Regions from separate parts of the Embleya sp. NPDC001921 genome, predicted to be linked through region 2. Evidence: predicted binding sites of a transcription regulator. Region 2 holds the regulator's gene; each other region holds the start of a gene.
What was found. Region 2 encodes HrcA, which represses chaperone genes, less so after heat shock. Its sites were predicted from a motif close to TTNGCACTCNGNNNNNCNGAGTGCNAA; they were not measured.

Region 1: the regulator HrcA is predicted to act here: its motif matches at 2,758-2,784, upstream of groES (co-chaperone GroES).
Region 3: the regulator HrcA is predicted to act here: its motif matches at 3,331-3,357, upstream of groL (chaperonin GroEL).

The regions. Positions count from the first base shown of each region.
Region 1 is NZ_JBSFEO010000009.1:134,507-140,577, reverse strand. Features, by position in the region: gene ACWCPW_RS13350 (hypothetical protein) at 1-249, shown strand, start outside; gene ACWCPW_RS13345 (polysaccharide deacetylase family protein) at 558-1,451, shown strand; gene ACWCPW_RS13340 (THUMP-like domain-containing protein) at 1,470-2,678, opposite strand; gene groES (co-chaperone GroES) at 2,925-3,233, shown strand; gene groL (chaperonin GroEL) at 3,368-4,996, shown strand; gene ACWCPW_RS13325 (SDR family oxidoreductase) at 5,202-6,020, shown strand.
Region 2 is NZ_JBSFEO010000015.1:32,081-38,151, reverse strand. Features, by position in the region: gene ACWCPW_RS19100 (nitronate monooxygenase) at 1-322, opposite strand, end outside; gene dnaJ (molecular chaperone DnaJ) at 512-1,642, opposite strand; gene hrcA (heat-inducible transcriptional repressor HrcA) at 1,645-2,661, opposite strand; gene ACWCPW_RS19085 (MBL fold metallo-hydrolase) at 2,811-3,566, shown strand; gene ACWCPW_RS19080 (DUF3097 domain-containing protein) at 3,596-4,426, shown strand; gene ACWCPW_RS19075 (WD40 repeat domain-containing protein) at 4,453-5,658, shown strand; gene ACWCPW_RS19070 (Uma2 family endonuclease) at 5,688-6,071, opposite strand, start outside.
Region 3 is NZ_JBSFEO010000051.1:34,363-40,433, reverse strand. Features, by position in the region: gene ACWCPW_RS41590 (hypothetical protein) at 1-482, opposite strand, end outside; gene ACWCPW_RS41585 (Uma2 family endonuclease) at 779-1,357, opposite strand; gene groL (chaperonin GroEL) at 1,547-3,172, opposite strand; gene ACWCPW_RS41575 (cold-shock protein) at 3,624-3,827, opposite strand; gene ACWCPW_RS41570 (ubiquitin-like small modifier protein 1) at 4,251-4,529, opposite strand; gene thrC (threonine synthase) at 4,526-5,800, opposite strand; SAM riboswitch class I at 5,817-5,969, opposite strand.

The sequences.
Region 1 (6,071 bases), on a different contig from region 2:
AGGGCCGAGGCCGGCGGGGGACCGGCGCTGGCCGCGTGGGTGCACGCCGCGGCGCTGCCGGTCCTCGTCGACGCGCCCGGCCTGGAACGGGTCGAGGTGTTCGCCTCCTCGGACGAGCGGGACGGCGACCGGGTCGTGGTGATCGCGCTGTGGACCGGCGAGCCGGTGTCGCTGCCGGACCCCCCGGCCGCGCTGGTCGCCCGCCCGCCGCACGCGTGGAGCTTCGAACGGCTCAGCGTCGGCCCCTGACCGGGCGCCGCCTTCGCGCGACACGCGCGAGCGGGCGTTTGCGTCCGGGTCGGTGTCCGGGTCCGCGCAACACTCGACCCGCGTCCGACGAGGAGGCCATTCGCAAGCCGGACGCGGGTCGAGTGCCTTGGCTGATGGCTGCGTGCCGCCGCACGTGCCATTGGCCTTGCCGGGAGTGTGCCCAGCTCATCGGCTGCTCAACAGTCCTTCGACAGTCCCTTGAACAGGCCTTGTCCGGACCGTGACAGGCCGCCGCGACGCGTAGCGTGGGCGCGATCGGAGCACACGAACGAAAGGGTCCGGCGACAGTGGCGCATCGAACGGTACAAAAGCGGCGGAGCGCGGCCCGCACCTCGGCCCTGGTCGGCCTGGCCGGCGCGCTGCTCGTCGCGCTGACCGGCTGCGGCGGATCCGACGACACCGCCGCGGTCAAGGGCACCGGCCGGCCCACCGGCGGCGCGGCCGGCGACCCGACCAGGCCCACTCCCGCCGCGAAGCCGGACACTCCGGGTGCCGACGCCGCCGCGCTCGCCGCGAAGTGGAACCTGAAACCGTTCGCCCCGCCGCCCGCCCCGCCCGCGGACAAGCCGATCAAGGGCGGCGGGCCCAAACCGCCGGTGGTGGACAAGATCCCCACCGAGGAGAAGATCGTCTTCATCACGATCGACGACGGAGCGGAAAAGGATCCGGGGTTCCTCGACATGATGCGGGACCTGCGGATCCCGGTGTCGATGTTCCTCAACGACACCTATGTGCGGCAGGACCCGGAGTACTTCCGCAAGCTCCAGGCGCTCGGCGCCACGGTGCAGAACCACACGCTGTCCCACCCGGACCTCAAGACGCTGGGCGCGGAGGCGCAGAAGCACCAGATCTGCGGTCAGCAGGACCGACTCGCCGAGATCTACGGCAAGCGCCCGACGTTGTTCCGCCCGCCGTACGGCAACTGGAACGCGACCACGCAGACGGTGGCGGGCGGCTGCGGGGGGATCGACGCGATCGTCAAGTGGCAGGAGTCGATGCAGATCAACGACATGCAGTACGTCGGCGAGAAGAAGCTGCACCCGGGCGACATCATCCTGGCCCACTTCCGCGGGCCCGGTGAGCTCAAGGGCACCACGATGACCGAGATGTTCGGCAACATGCTGCGCAAGATCCAGGCCCAGGGCTACACGGTCGCGCGCCTGGAGGACTACATCGGCTGAGGCCCGCCCGCCGGTGGACTACCCCGCCGAGTCCCGCCGACCGGTCGGCTGCCCCGGGGGCACCGGCTGCCCGATCAGCATCGTGGGCGCGCCCGCCACCCGGGTCAGCAGTACCGTGGCCGCGTTGGGGCCGGTCGGCCCGACCCGGCGGCGGACCTCCTCGGGTTCGACCGCCGAACCGCGCTTCTTGACCGTGAGGTTGCCGACGCCGCGCTCGCGCAGCAGGGCCTTGAGCCGCTTCAGGTTGAACGGCAACACGTCGGTGATCTCGTACACGCTCGCGAACGCGGTGGGGACCAGTTTGTCCGAGGTGAGGTAGGCGATCGTCTCGTCCACCAGGTTGCCGTCCACCAACTCGCCCACCTCGGCCACCAGGTGCGCCCGGATCACCGCGCCGTCCGGTTCGTAGAGGTAGCGGCGGACCGGGCCCACCGGTGCCCGGCGGGCCGGGCCGGAGGCCAACGCGGCGCCGGCGGGCAGCACGGTGGCGCGCAGGCCGCCGCGCGCGAGCCGGCCCCACCACAACACCGCCTCCTTGACGTCGCCGCGATCGGAGACCCACTCGGCCTCCATGCCCTCGGGCACGATCTCGTGCGGGATGCCGGGCGCGACCTTGGCCGCGCCGCAGGGCACCCGGGCGGCGAGCGTGGTCAGGAACGAGAACGGCGGCGAGTACGCCCGGGGGTCGAAGGTGCGGCCCCGGGCGGTGCGCCGGGCCGGGTCGATCAGCGCCGCGTCGTACCCGCCCAACTCCACCTCGGTCACGTCCGCGCACTCGACGGTGAGCAGGTGCGCCAGGCCCAGCGCGTCGGCGTTGGCCCGGGCGACCGCGCAGGTCAGCGGGTCCAGGTCGACCGCGTGCACGGCGATCCCGGCGCGGGCCAGCGCGAGCGCGTCGCCGCCGATGCCGCAACACAGGTCCACGGCCCGGTCGATCCCGCCGGCCGCGACCAGCCGGGCGGCCCGGTGCTCGGCCACCGAGGTGCGGGTGGACTGTTCCAGCCCGTTCGGCGTGAAGTACATCCGCGCCGCGTCCGCACCGAACTTGGCCCGCCCGCGCTGCCGCAGCCGGGACTGGGTGAGCGCGGCGGCCACCAGCTCCGGCGTGTGCTCCCGACGCAGCCGGGTGGCGAGCGACAACTCGTCGCCGATCTCGTGGTCGGCGAGCAGGTCCAACAGCGAACGGCCCTCGTCGGTCAGCAGCGCGGTGAAAGCTTCGGTGTGCACGCGCCCATTCTCGCCGAGCGCCGCCGGCCCCCCGTCGGGAAGCCCGCCGGTATGAACAATGCGGTCCGACGCGCTGAATCTGGCACTCTGGTTGACGGAGTGCTAACCGCCACCTAGTGTCTGTGCTGGCACTCTCCCCATGAGTGTGCCAGTGCGATACGAGCAGGTCCGGCACCCGCGACGACGGATCTGTCCCATCGCCGACAGACATTTTTCCGTGAGATCTCCGAAGGGGGAGGTCGCATCGTGACGACCGCCAACACCAAGGTTGCCATCAAGCCGCTCGAGGACCGCATCGTGGTCCAGACGCTTGAGGCCGAGCAGACCACCGCGTCGGGTCTCGTGATCCCGGACACCGCCAAGGAGAAGCCCCAGGAGGGCGTCGTCCTGGCCGTGGGCCCGGGTCGTTTCGAGGACGGTCAGCGTCTGCCGCTCGACGTGAGCGTCGGTGACACCGTGCTGTACAGCAAGTACGGCGGCACCGAGGTGAAGTACAACGGCGAGGAATACCTCGTTCTCTCGGCTCGCGACGTGCTCGCGATCATCGAGAAGTGACATCGCGCTGACGCGCCGGAACCGGTGACGGTTCGACGACCCCGCCCCGGATCGCCCTGCCCTCGCGGCCGGTGGACCCGGGGCGGAGTCGGTTGTACGACGTCGACTAGCAACCTTTAAGGACGAAGACCCTCATGGCGAAGATCCTCCAGTTCGACGAGAAGGCCCGGCGGTCGCTGGAGCGCGGCGTCAACGCGCTGGCCGACACCGTCAAGGTCACGCTCGGCCCCAAGGGCCGCAACGTCGTGATCGACAAGAAGTTCGGTGCCCCGACCATCACCAACGACGGCGTGACCATCGCCCGTGAGGTGGAGCTCGAGGACCCGTACGAGAACCTCGGCGCGCAGCTTGCCAAGGAAGTCGCGACCAAGACCAACGACATCGCGGGTGACGGCACCACCACCGCGACGGTGCTCGCCCAGGCGCTGGTACGCGAGGGTCTGCGCAACGTGGCCGCCGGCGCGGCCCCGATGGACCTGAAGAAGGGCATCGACCTCGCGGTGGCCGCGGTGTCCGAGCAGCTGCTCGAGACCGCCCGCGCCATCGACGGCAAGGAGGACATCGCCGCCGTCGCCGCGCTCTCCGCCCAGGACGCGCAGATCGGCGAGCTGATCGCCGAGGCCATGGACAAGGTCGGCAAGGACGGTGTGATCACCGTCGAGGAGTCCCAGACCATGGGTCTGGAGCTGGAGTTCGCCGAGGGCCTCCAGTTCGACAAGGGCTACCTGTCGCCGTACATGGTCACCGACCAGGAGCGTATGGAGGCCGTCCTCGACGACCCGTACATCCTGATCCACCAGGGCAAGATCTCGGCCATCGCCGAACTGCTGCCGCTGCTCGAGAAGATCATCCAGGCCGGCGCGTCCAAGCCGCTGCTGATCGTCGCCGAGGACGTCGACGGCGAGGCGCTGTCGACCCTGGTCGTGAACAAGATCCGCGGCACGTTCAACGCCGTCGCGGTCAAGGCCCCGGGCTTCGGCGACCGCCGCAAGGCGATGCTGGAGGACATGGCGATCCTGACCGGCGGTCAGGTCATCGCCCCCGAGGTCGGCCTCAAGCTCGACCAGGTCGGCCTGGAGGTGCTGGGCAGCGCCCGTCGCATCACCATCACCAAGGACGCGACCACCCTGGTCGACGGTGCCGGCGACGCCGCCGCGATCGCGGACCGGGTCAAGCAGATCAAGCGCGAGATCGACGACACCGACTCCGACTGGGACCGCGAGAAGCTCCAGGAGCGCCTCGCGAAGCTCGCCGGCGGCGTGTGCGTGATCCGTGTGGGCGCGGCCACCGAGGTCGAGCTCAAGGAGAAGAAGCACCGTCTCGAGGACGCGGTCTCCGCGACCCGCGCGGCCATCGAGGAGGGCATCGTCGCCGGCGGCGGCACCGCCCTGGTGCACGCCGTCTCCGTGCTCGCCGACAACCTCGGCCAGACCGGCGACATCGCGACCGGCGTCGCGGTCGTGCGCCGCGCCGCGGTCGAGCCGCTGCGCTGGATCGCCGAGAACGCGGGCCTCGAGGGCTACGTCATCGTCAACAAGGTGCAGGAGCTCGGCATCGGGCACGGCTTCAACGCCGCGACCGGCGAGTACGGCAACCTGGTCGACTCGGGCGTCATCGACCCGGTCAAGGTGACCCGTTCCGCGCTGCAGAACGCCGCGTCGATCGCGTCGCTGCTGCTCACGACCGAGACCCTGGTCGTCGAGAAGCCGGCCGAGGAAGAGCCCGCCGCGCACAACCACGGCGGCCACGGCCACTCGCACTAGTTCCACCCGCGACACCCGCGACACCTCGCGACACCTCGCGACACCCCCGACGGGCCCGACCGCTTCGCAGCGGTCGGGCCCGTCGGCCTTTCCGGTGCCGGCCCGATCTGCGAGAGTGCCGGGAGCCGTTAACTGACGGACCGTCAGGAGCCTGTCGGGCGCCTGCCGTCGAGCGCCGTCGGTCGAGCACCATCGAAGGAGAGACATGGGTACCTACGCGATCACCGGCGCGGCCTCGGGTCTGGGCGCCGCGACCAAGGCCCGGCTGGAGGCGGACGGGCACCGGGTGATCGGCGTCGACCTGCACGACGCCGACGTCGAGGTGGACCTGGGCACCGCCGAGGGGCGCGCCGAGGCGATCGCCGGGGTCACCGAGCTGTCCGGCGGCGCACTCGACGGCTTCGTGCCCTTCGCGGGTCTGGCGGCGGCCACCGGGCGCCCGGGCGGCCTGCTCGTGTCGGTGAACTACTTCGGGGCGATCGTGCTCCTGGAGGGGCTGCGCCCGCTGCTCGCGGCCGGCACGAACGCGTCCGTCGTGCTGATCAGCTCGAACTCGACGACCGCGCAGCCGAACTGGCCGGTCGAGGTGGCCGAGTTGTGTCTGGCGGGCGACGAGGCGGGCGCGACGGCGGCCACCGAGGCGTTCGGCGAGTTCGCCGCGCTCCAGGCCTATCCCGCGACCAAGGCCGCGCTCGCGTGGTACGCGCGGACCAGATGCGCCGAGTACATCGCCGACGGCATCCGGCTGAACGCGATCGCGCCGGGTCTGATCGAGACGCCGATGACGGCCGAGGGCCGCAAGGACCCGCTGACCGCCGAGGGCATGGAGATGTTCCTGAACACGATCCCGGCCGGCCGCGGCGGTCGGCCGCAGGAGATCGCCGCGCTGGTGGCGTTCCTGCTCGGCGGCGAGTCGAGCTTCTTCGTCGGTTCGGTGGTCTTCTGCGACGGCGGCACCGACGCGGCGTTCCGCGGCAAGGACTGGCCGAAGGTGTGGGAGATGGACATGTCCGCCTTCCAGTAGGCGATCGTGAGCGCCTCGGCGGCCAGGCGATCGCGAGCGCCTCGGCGTCGC
Region 2 (6,071 bases):
CGGGCGTGCCGACCGTGCCGCCGTAGTGGGCGGCGGCCCGGGTGAGCGAGGCCGCGTAGCGCCGGGTCAGCTCGTCCTGGGCGCGGGTGGGCGTGGGGTGCGGCATGAACGCGTTGACCCCGAACGGCGCGTCGCCGATCAGCGTGCGCAGCTCGCCGATCTCGGCGGCCAGTTCGTCGGCCGAGCGGTACCCGGCGGCCAGGAAGCCGAGCCCGCCCGCGCGGGTGACCGCCGCCGCGAGCGCGGGTCCGGCGGCGCCGGCCATCGGCGCCTGCACGATCGGCAGTGCGGCGAGCCGGGTGGGGTCGGTATTGGTCGGCATCATGCTCCCCGTTCGCTCGGTCGGCTCGGCTCGCGTCACCCGGCCCAGCCTAGGGAGTGTCCGGCGGCGGGCGGAGCCGCCGTCCCCCCGCCGACGCGCCGCGGGTGCCGAAGTGGCCGGGAATCGGCCCGTCCGACACCCGCGACCGGGAAACCGCGCGGCGCGCCCTCGGGCGCGCCGCGCATCGTCTCAGCGTCCGTTGAACGCGTCCTTGAGCCGGGAGAACAGGCCCTGCTGGCCCGGCGTGAACTGGCCCGAGGGGCGCTCCTCGCCGCGCAGCTTGGCCAGCCGGCGCAGCAGTTCCTCCTGCTCGGGGTCGAGCTTGTTCGGCGTCTGCACCTCGACGTGCACGACCAGGTCGCCCCGGCCGCCGCCGCGCAGGTGGGTGATGCCCCGCCCGTGCAGCGGGATCGACTGGCCCGACTGGGTGCCGGGGCGGATGTCGATCTCCTCGGTGCCGTCCAGCGTCTGCAACGGCACCTTGGTGCCCAGTGACGCCGCCGTCATCGGGATGGTGACGGTGCAGTGCAGGTCGTCGCCGCGCCGCTGGAAGGTGGTGTGCGGGACCTCGACGATCTCCACGTACAGGTCGCCGGCCGGACCGCCGCCGGGGCCGACCTCGCCCTCGCCCGCGAGCTGGATCCGGGTGCCGCTGTCCACGCCCGCCGGAATCTTGACGGTGAGCGTGCGCCGCGCGCGGATCCGGCCGTCGCCCGCGCACTCGGGGCACGGGTGCGGGACCACGGTGCCGAAGCCCTGACACTGCGGACACGGCCGCGACGTCATGACCTGGCCCAGGAAGGACTTGGTGACCTGGCTGACCTCGCCGCGACCGCGACACATGTCGCAGGTCTGCGCCGTGGTGCCCGGCGCCGCGCCCTCGCCGTTGCACGTGTTGCACGTGACGGCGGTGTCCACCTGGATCTCGCGGGTGGTGCCGAACGCGGCCTCTTCGAGGGTGATCTCGATCCGGATCATCGCGTCCTGGCCGCGGCGCGTACGCGAGCGCGGACCGCGCTGGCTGGCCTGACCGAAGAACGCGTCCATGATGTCGCTGAAGCCGAAGCCGGCCTGGCCGAAGCCACCGCCCGCGCCGCCCCCGGAGGACAGCGGGTCGCCGCCGAGGTCGTACATCTGCCGCTTCTGCGGGTCCGAGAGGACCTCGTAGGCGTTGTTGATCTCCTTGAACCGGTCCTGCGTCTTCGGGTCCGGATTGACGTCCGGGTGCAGCTCCCGAGCGAGCCGGCGGAAGGCCTTCTTGATTTCCTCCGGGGTGGCGTCCCGCCGCACCCCGAGGACCTCGTAGTAATCGGTAGCCAACTCTACGACTCCGCGAGGATCTGTCCGACGTACCGTGCCACGGCGCGCACCGCTCCCATCGTTCCGGGGTAGTCCATTCGGGTCGGCCCGAGCACCCCGAGCTTCGCCAGCGTTTCCTGCCCACTGCCGTATCCGACGGCGACCACCGAGGTCGCGGCCAGTCCTTCGTGCATGTTCTCGTGTCCGATCCGCACGACCATGCCCGGGTCGGTCGCCTCGCCCAACAGGCGCAGCAGCACGACGTGTTCCTCCAGTGCCTCGAGGACCGGGCGGATCGTGTTCGGGAAGTCCATACCGAAGCGGGTCAGGTTGGCCGTCCCGGCCAGGACGACCTTCTCTTCCTTGTGTTCGACCAGGGTGTCGAGCAGCGTGGCCAGGATGCCGGCCACGATCGGCCGTTCCTCGGCGGTGAACGGCTCGGCGAGGTCCTGGACCAGCAACGGCACATCGGCGAACCGCTTGCCGGTGATCCGGCTGTTCAGTCGCGCGCGCACGTCGGCGAGCAGGTTCTCGCCGACCGGGCCGGGGGTGTCCATCACCCGTTGCTCGACGCGGCCGGTGCTGGTGATCAGCACGAGCATGACGCGCGTCGGCGCGAGGGTGAGCAGCTCGACGTGCCGGATCGTCGAGCGGGTCAGCGAGGGGTACTGCACGACGGCCACCTGATGGGTGAGCTGCGCGAGCAGCCGCACCGTCCGGCCCACCACGTCGTCCAGGTCCACCGCGCCGGCCAGGAACGTCTGGATCGCCCGGCGCTCGGCGCCCGACAGCGGCTTGACGCCCGCGAGCCGGTCGACGAACAGCCGGTAGCCCTTGTCCGTGGGCACGCGGCCGGCGCTGGTGTGGGGCTGCGTGATGTAGCCCTCCTCCTCCAGCGCGGCCATGTCGTTGCGGATGGTGGCCGGGGAGACCCCGAGGTTGTGTCGGTCCGCGAGCGCCTTGGAGCCGACCGGCTCCTGGGTCGCCACATAGTCCTGCACGATGGCGCGCAGCACGTCCTGCTTGCGATCGTCGAGCATGGTGCGCACCTCCTGACCCGTTCTTCCGCCCGTTGCCGTGTCCCGTTCGCGGCGGTTCGTCACGCTGGTTGGCACTCCGTCCCGCCGAGTGCCAGTGTACGGGTCACCCGATCCGGACCGTACCCCTGAGTCCGTGCCAAGGTTGACGCATGGTACGCGCCGAACAGCCGAAACACGCCACCTGGGAGCCGATCGGACCGGGCGTCCTGCGCCGTCGACTGCCCGGCCTCGAGCTGAATGTGGCGGTCGTCACGGGACGCGACGGGATCCTGCTCGTGGACACCGGATCGCACGACCACGAGGCCGCGAATCTGCTGGCCTCGCTGGCTCGCGAGCTGCCCGCGCACGACCTGCCCGACCGGGTGGTCGCGGTGGTGAACACGCACGGCCACTTCGACCACTGCTACGGCAACGACGAGGTGCTGCGCGCCTTCCCCGACGCCGAGGTCTGGGGCCACGCGGATCTGCCGGACTATCTGGAGCGGTACGCCGAGGCCGGTCGCGCGAGCGGCATCTCGCACGGCTTCGACCCGGACCTGATGAACGCCGCGCGGATCGTGCCGCCGACCCGGCTGGTGGCCCGCGAGCAGCCGGTGACCGTGGACCTGGGCGGACGCGAGGTGGTGTTGTACGCCCCGGGTCGCGGACACACCGACCACGACCTGGTCGTGCACGTGCCCGATTGCGGGGTGCTGATCGCCGGCGACATCGTCGAGGAGAGCGGGCCGCCGCTGTTCGGCTCGGACGCGTTCGCCGCCGAGTGGAGCGATTCGCTGGCCCGGGTGCGCGCGCTGGAGGCGCGTGTCTGGCTGCCCGGACACGGCGCGGTGGTCGACGAGGAGTTCGTGATCCGGCAGAACCGGTGGCTGGCCGACGTCGCCGCCGGGCGCGTCGTACCGGACTGACGTACCGTCACCCGGCTAGCGTCACCGTCATGCGCAGTTACGGACCCGAGTCGCTGATCCCGGGATGGAAGAAGGACAAGCCCGTCCCGGAGGTCGCGGCCGATCGCGATCTGGTGGTGGAGGAGGCGTCCACCGGCTTCTGTGGCGCGGTGGTCCGGGTGGAGAAGACCCCCGAGGGGTTCACCGTCACGCTGGAGGACCGGCACGGGCGGCTGCGGGTCTTCCCGATGGATCCGCGCGGGTTCCTGATCGACGGCGAGGTGGTCACCCTGGTCCGGCCGCGTGCGCCGGGGCCCGCGCGTACCCCCGGGCGGACCGCGTCGGGTTCGGTCGCGGTGGCGGGTGTCCGGGCCAAGGTCGCGCGGGCGGGCCGGATCTACGTGGAGGGTCGACACGACGCCGAGTTGGTCGAGCGGGTCTGGGGCGACGACCTGCGGATCGAGGGCGTGGTCGTGGAATACCTCGAAGGCGTCGACGATCTCCCGGCGCTGGTACGCGAGTTCGGGCCGGGTCCGGATCGGCGGCTGGGCGTGCTGGTGGACCACCTGGTGCCGGGCTCGAAGGAGAGCCGGATCGCCGCGCGGGTGACCGGCGACCACGTGCTCGTGGTGGGACACCCCTATATCGACGTGTGGCAGGCGGTCCGACCGGCGTCGGTGGGCATCGCGGCGTGGCCGGACGTACCGCGCGGAGTCCCGTGGAAGGAAGGGGTCTGCGCGGCGCTCGGCTGGCCGGTCGACCCGCCGCGGGCGTGGCGTCGGATCCTCGCGGCGGTGGATTCCTACCGCGACCTGGAGCCGGCGCTGCTGGGACGGGTGGAGGAGCTGATCGACTTCGTGACGGCGCCGACCGAGGTGTGAGCGGGTCGACGCCCTAGCGTTCTCGGATGCGACAGGAACAGGTCACGCTCGTGCTGCCGGGCTCGGCCGGCCCCAAGTATCGAATGTTCGCCGTGCACGGCACCGAGTTCGTCCGGTCCGCCTGGTCGGGCAGCGGGCCGCCCCGTAGCACCCGCCGGGAGTTCACCGATGCCGGCGCGGCGGTGCTCGCGCTGCGGCGGGAGGCGGACAAGGCGATGCGAGCCGGCTTCGTCCGGCTGGGCGGGGCCGAGGACGAGGTGGTGTTGGAGTTCCTGCCGCCCGGCAAGACCTCGTCGCGGGGGCTGGACCTGCATCCGGACGGGCACACCGTGGTGGTCGGCTACGTCGGCGCGATCCGGCTGGTGGACGTGGCCACCGGGGAGCGCCGCACGGTGCACGCCGTGCCGGCGGAGGAGCGGCTGACCGACATCGGCAGCGTGTTGTTCGACGCCGGCGGAACGGCCGTGGTCTACACGATCGGCGGCGCGACCCGCCGGTTCGACCTCGACACCGGGCGCGAGGAACAACTGGCCTGCTACCGGCAGTTCGAGGACGCGCTGTTCAATCCGTACGTGGTGCAGCCCTCCTGGGACGCGGCCCGCGAGCGGCTCGTGGTCTTCGACGCGGGCGACCTGGTGCGGGTGCTGGACGGCGCGGGCACGCCGGTGTGCGAGGTGTCGACGGCGTCGCCGACCACCGAGTGCCGCGGCGCGGCGCTGTCCGCGTCGGGCCGGCTGTTGGCGGTGTGGCGGGTGAGTCGCGGGGTGGTCTACGGGCATCGGGACGCGACGGATGATCCGACCAACGAGGTCGAGGTGTGGGACGTGGCGGCCGGCCGGTTGGCCGCGCGGGTGCCGCTCGCGTGGGAGATCGGCGAACTGGGCTTCGACCCGAGCGAGACGCTGCTCGTGGTCAACCGGGGCCGGGTGCACGGACCGTTCGCGATCTCGATCGCAACGGGCGAGCCGGCCTGGCAGTTCGAGAATCCGCACCACCCGAACGGTTGGGGCACCTGTTACGCGTGGGCCTACTCCCCCGACGGCCGTCGGCTCGCGGTGGGCGGCCATCGCACGAGCGCCCTGCACGTCTACGACGCGGATCTGCGCCAGGCCGACGCGCGGGCCCTGCCCGGCCACGACGACCAACGCGTGCGCCGCCTCGTCTTCTCCGCCGACGGCACCCTCCTGGCCACGAGCGGCGACTTCGGCCGGGTGTTCGTACGGCGGGTGTAAGGCACCCGCCGTACGAACCTGCCTGCGTTTCACGCGTAGTTCGAGGTATCCAACGTCATCGAGAATGGGACGGGCAGTTCGATCTCCTTACCGAATGGTCCGGTTTGGAGCAACGTGTAGTCGTCGCCTTCGAGTTCGGAGAACAGCGTCACTTTGCCCCGCTCTCGATCCACGAGCAGGTACAACGGGATCCCACTACGTGCGTAGCTGCGGCGTTTGGCCTCTCGGTCGATCTCGGCTCGTTGTGACGTGACCTCCACGACCAGGGCTACACCGGTGCAGGGCATCCACGATTCCGCCCCACGAAACAGGCTCAGGGCCTTGGGTGCGAACGTGCCGTCGGGAATGACGTGATTACTCGGGAGGGCACCGGCACTGTCGACCCTGAGACCCTTGTTCCCGGAAAAATGCAT
Region 3 (6,071 bases), on a different contig from region 2:
CCCCACGCGTGCCGCAGTGCGGCGGCGAGCTTGTCCCGGTAGCGCACCGACCACAACTCCAGCGAGCCGGAGCCCAGGACGCTGCGCAGGATCAGTCGGCGCACCCGCGCGTTGTTGACCCGCCGCTCGGCCAGCAGCCCGAACAGCTTGAGCCGACGCGGCACGGTCAGCGCGGCGACCGCGTCGTACACGGCGGTGCCGTCCTCCTCGCGCGCGGGCGTGTCGAGCAGGTGCAGCACGCCGAGCTGCCGGCTGCGGTCGGTGGCTCCGGGGGAGCACACCAGACCCGCGTACAACCGCCGGTCCAGGGCGATCATCGCGCGGTGCGCGTCCTGCTCCAGGGCGAGCTGCTCGTCGCGGGTGTTGTAGAAGGAGGCCCGCCCGGTCGCGGCCACGGCGACGTCCAGGAAGCGGACGACGGTGGCGGCGGCCTCGGCGCGGGTCGGATTGTCGGCGCTCAGGGCGCGGGTGATCTCGGTCATCGAAAGGCTCCCCCGTGGGCACCCGGGGCAGGTCGCGGGTCCGTTGTGGTCCAAGTTTCACCGGGGTCCGAAGACCCCTCCGCCGGGACCGCTTCCAACCCATGGGAAACGGCTCTGTACGAACGCGCAGTTCCCCGGGTGCGATGGCACGCGACTCCGGGCAGGTCACGGGTCCCGGATAGGGATTCGAACCCCAAGCACCCCAAAAGCGCTTGTACGCCAAGACAGAAGGAACGCGTAGTTCCCGGAGTCGCGCTACGAGCCTACGAGCGAGGTACCGCCGGTGCCGGCGATTATTACCTCGAGGGGAAGTCCGAGGTGTCCAGTTCGATACCGAAGGGCCCGGGGATGGCGACCGATCCGCCGAAATCGACGCGCTGGATGCGCTGGTAGACCTTGCCGTCCGGCTCGGAGTACAACGTCGCCGCCGGGCCGTCCTTGTCCCACCGATCGACGAGCAGGTAGAGCGGAATCGGTCCGTGTGCGTATGCCCGCAGCTTGTCGACACGATCGGTGCCCGCGTTGCTCGGGGAGGTGATCTCGGCGACGAGAAGAACCCGATCCGCCGGAGTCGGCGTGGCGACGTCTTCCCGTGCCATCACCACCAGGTCGGGAATACACAGCCGGCCGACCGACATGATCTCCACGCCGAGATGCTGAAAGACACCGCATCCCTCGGGGGCGGCCCGACGCAGCTGCCAATGGAGGTCGTCCGCGATCAATTCATGCCTGTGTCCCGGAGGCGGCGACATCGTGATGTTCTCTCCGTCGAACTCGGCGCGCCAGCCTTCGGGCGCCTCCAATTCCTTCCACATGGTCACGATGTCGCGCCAGGCGGTGCTCACTTCGATCACGGGTGCGGTCAACTCGTCCACCTCGCCCACCTCGATCCATGTCGTACGAGAACGACGCTACGGCCGCCCGGAGACCGTTTCAGGGTAAGTCGCCACCGCCACTCGAACGAGCGAACAAGGCTCGAACACGCGGAAACGCGAAAGAGGCGGCCCCCCGAAGGGGACCGCCTCTCGCGTCGAGACCGTGCGGGTCTACCGATCCTCAGTGGATCAGAAGTCCATGCCGCCCATGTCCGGAGCGCCGCCGGCCGGGGCCGGGTTCTTCTCCGGCTTGTCGGCGATGACAGCCTCGGTGGTCAGGAACAGCGCGGCGATCGACGCGGCGTTCTGCAGCGCGGAACGGGTGACCTTCGCCGGGTCGATGATGCCCTCGGCGATGAGGTCCACGTACTCGCCGGTCGCGGCGTTGAGGCCGTGACCCGGGGTCAGGTTGCGCACCTTCTCCACAACCACGCCGCCCTCGAGGCCGGCGTTGACCGCGATCTGCTTGAGCGGGGCCTCGACGGCCAGGCGCACGATGTTCGCGCCGGTCGCCTCGTCGCCGTCCAGCTCGAGCTTGTCGAACGCGATGGTCGACGCCTGGAGCAGGGCCACGCCACCACCGGCGACGATGCCCTCCTCGACGGCGGCCTTCGCGTTGCGCACCGCGTCCTCGATGCGGTGCTTGCGCTCCTTGAGCTCGACCTCGGTCGCGGCGCCGGCCTTGATCACGGCAACGCCGCCGGCCAGCTTCGCGAGGCGCTCCTGGAGCTTCTCGCGGTCGTAGTCCGAGTCCGAGTTCTCGATCTCGGCGCGGATCTGGTTGACCCGACCCGCGACCTGGTCCGAGTCACCGGCACCGTCGACGATGGTCGTCTCGTCCTTGGTGACGACGACCTTGCGGGCGCGGCCGAGGAGTTCGAGACCCGCGGTGTCGAGCTTGAGGCCGACCTCCTCGGAGATGACCTGGCCACCGGTGAGGATGGCGATGTCGCCGAGCATGGCCTTGCGACGGTCGCCGAAGCCCGGCGCCTTGACGGCGACGGACTTGAAGGTGCCGCGGATCTTGTTGACGACGAGCGTGGCCAGGGCCTCGCCCTCGACGTCCTCGGAGATGATCATGAGCGGCTTGCCCGACTGCATGACCTTCTCCAGCAGCGGGAGGAGGTCCTTCACCGAGGTGATCTTCGAGTTGACGATGAGCACGTAGGCGTCTTCGAGGACGGCCTCCATGCGCTCCATGTCGGTCGCGAAGTACGGCGAGATGTAGCCCTTGTCGAAGCGCATGCCCTCGGTGAGCTCGAGCTCGAGACCGAAGGTGTTGCTCTCCTCGACGGTGATGACGCCTTCCTTGCCGACCTTGTCCATGGCCTCGGCGATCATCTCGCCGATCAGGGGGTCCGCGGCGGAGATCGAGGCGGTGGAGGCGATCTGCTCCTTCGTCTCGACGTCCTTGGCAAGCGCGAGAAGCTGCTCGGAGACGGCCTCGACGGCCTTCTCGATGCCACGCTTGAGGGCCATCGGGTTCGCGCCGGCGGCCACGTTGCGCAGGCCCTCGCGTACGAGCGCCTGGGCGAGGACGGTCGCGGTCGTCGTGCCGTCACCGGCGACGTCGTCCGTCTTCTTCGCGACCTCCTTGACCAGCTCCGCACCGATCTTCTCGTACGGGTCCTCGAGCTCGATCTCCTTGGCGATGCTCACACCATCGTTGGTGATGGTGGGCGCACCCCACTTCTTCTCGAGCACGACGTTGCGGCCCTTGGGGCCCAGCGTGACCTTGACGGCGTCGGCGAGCTGGTTCATCCCGCGCTCGAGGCCGCGGCGCGCTTCCTCGTTGAACGCGATGATCTTGGCCATGTGGTGAAGTCCTCCCAGAACGGGGGTGAGTGCCGGACCGCACAGGTGCCCGCGACGGACGACCCGACCACCGCGAGGATCCCTCCCTCACGGGTGCCGAGCCTCACCGGCTCGGTCCGTTTCTGTCACTCTCACATCCAGAGTGCTAACGCCAATGATTAGCACTCGGCCATGCCGAGTGCAAGCGCAACGGCCGGTCCCGACCCGTCCGCGCACACCCCCGCGCGTGTCGCACGAAGCGCGGGTCCGCGCGACCGCACGCACAACGACCGGGGCCCGGCCCCCGCATGGCGGGAAGGCCGGGCCCCGGTCACTGGTCACACCCGATACGCATCCGATCCGACCATCGGACAACAGGTCGGACGAGAGATCGGGACAGGTGTTGTGCCGCGATGTGTCGTGCAGTCCGTGGTGTGGACCGTTTCAAGCAGAGGAGCGGATGCCCCCTGGTTCAGGCGGTGACGCGGACCATGTCGGCCTGCGGCCCCTTCTGCCCCTGCGAGATCTCGAACTCGACTCGCTGCCCCTCCTCGAGCGTCCGGTACCCGTCCATCTGGATCGCGCTGTAGTGGACGAAAACGTCCGCACCACCGTCGACCGCGATGAAGCCGTACCCCTTCTCCGCGTTGAACCACTTGACGGCGCCCTGAGCCATTCCTAACTCCCCTGTTACTGGCCCTTTCACGGATACTGCACGCCGCAGCTCCGGGTTCGTATCCAGAAGGACCCGGCCTTCCGCTACGACCGCGGCTGAATGTATCCGGACGGATGCCCGGAGCAACAGGTCAATCGGACGAGAATTCCCGAGTGAATAAAGCTCGCATTCTTCGCGAACCGCCAGGAAAGCCGTATTTCAATTCGTCAGGAAAACGACTTTCGATACATATCGGATGTGATTCCGACCACGGGTTTACCGACGGGACGCCGCCAAAGCGGGGAAATGGACCCGGGTAAACACGTGTAACGCACGACCCGCCGGGGAGAGAGGAAATCCGCTGCCCGGTGCTCCGGACAGCGGATTTCTCGGTTCCGTTTCGTGATCCGTGCCGATGAAGATCGACACGGTCGGCCTATCGCGTCAGCAACCGCCGGCGACCGCCGGGATGATCGAAACGCTGCCGTTGTCGGGGATCGTGGTGGCGAGACCGTCCGCGAAGCGCACGTCCTCGTCGTTCACGTACAGATTCACAAAGCGGCGCAGCTTGCCCTCGTCGTCGAGGATGCGCGCGCGAATTCCGGTGTGGTCCTTTTCCAAGGCGTCCAGGACCTCGGCGAGGGTGCTCCCCTCGACGGACACCTCGGCCGCCCCACCCGTGTAGGTGCGCAGGATCGTCGGGATGCGAACGGAGACGCTCATGCCAGGCCGGCCTTTCGGAAGGATTCCAGAGTGGGTCGAATGGTCGCGGTGGCGCCGGTGGTCGGCGTGACCGCGTCCAACGTCTTGAGGCCGTCGCCCGTGTTGAGCACGACCGTCTCGGCGTCCGGGTCCAGCGCGCCGGACGCGAGCAGCTTGCGCAGGCAGCCGACGGTCACGCCACCGGCGGTCTCGCCGAAGATGCCCTCGGTGCGGGCCAGCAGCTTCATCGCCTCGACCACCTCGGCGTCGGTGACGTCCTCCACCGCGCCGCCGGTGCGCTTGCACACGTCCAGCACGTACGGGCCGTCGGCCGGGTTGCCGATCGCGAGCGACTTGGCGATCGTGTCCGGCCGCACCGGGCGGATCACGTCGTGGCCGGCCTTCCACGCGGCGGCCACCGGGGAGCACCCGGTGGCCTGCGCGCCGAAGATCTTGTACGGCGCGTCCTCGACCAGACCCAGCGCGATCAGCTCGCGGAAACCCTTGTCGATCTTGGTGAGCTGCGAACCGGACGCGATCGGGATGACGATCTGCTCGGGCAGCCGCCAGCCGAGCTGCTCGGCGATCTCGTACGCGAGCGTCTTGGAACCCTCGCCGTAGTACGGCCGCAGGTTGACGTTGACGAAGCCCCAGTCCTCACCGGCCGGGTCGCCGATCAGCTCCGAGCAGAACCGGTTGACCTCGTCGTAGGTGCCCTCGATGGCGACCAGCTCGCCGCCGTACACGGCCGCCGTGACGACCTTGCCGGCCTCCAGGTCGGACGGGATGAACACGCAGCTGCGCAGGCCCGCCCGGGCGGCGGCGGCACCCACCGCGCCGGCCAGGTTGCCGGTGGAGGAGCAGGAGAGGGTGGTGAAGCCGAACGTGCGCGCGGCCTCGACGGCGATCGCGACCACGCGGTCCTTGAAGGAGTGCGTCGGGTTGCCCGAGTCGTCCTTGACGTGCAGCTTCGCGATGCCCAGCTCGCGGCCCAGGTTCTCGGCGCGGACCAGCTTGGTGAAACCGGGGTTCAGGTTGGGCCGGGACGCGACGTCCGCGGACACCGGCAGGAGCGGCGCGTAGCGCCAGATGTTCTGCGGGCCGGCCTCGATCCGCTCACGCGTCACGGTGCCGAAGTCGTAGGCCACCTCGAGCGGGCCGAAACAGGACTCGCAGGCGTACTTGGGGCCCAGTTCGGTGCGTTCGCCGCACTCGCGACACGACAGCGCGACGGCCGGACCGAAGGAGGTGGAGGTGGCGCTGGTGGAACGGGTGGCGGTGGGTGTCGCCATGGCGAGGGCCTTTCTGTCCTCATCTTTACCCGTGGGGTTCCACGGGCCGGACTTGGCACCTGTCCGATCCGCCGGTGCTCGCTCGCGCCGAAAGCGCGTCACGAGGAATGACGATCGGATGGTTGCCGGGGCTTCAACGGGCCGTTCCCTCTGCCCCTCTGGATGAGCTGCTATGGCGGTGGACACACCTTCGCGAGGTGGCCGGTCCGCGTTTGTCCGGCTCGACGTGCGATCGTCGTATCCGGTGACGACGACTGTAACCGAACCGGTG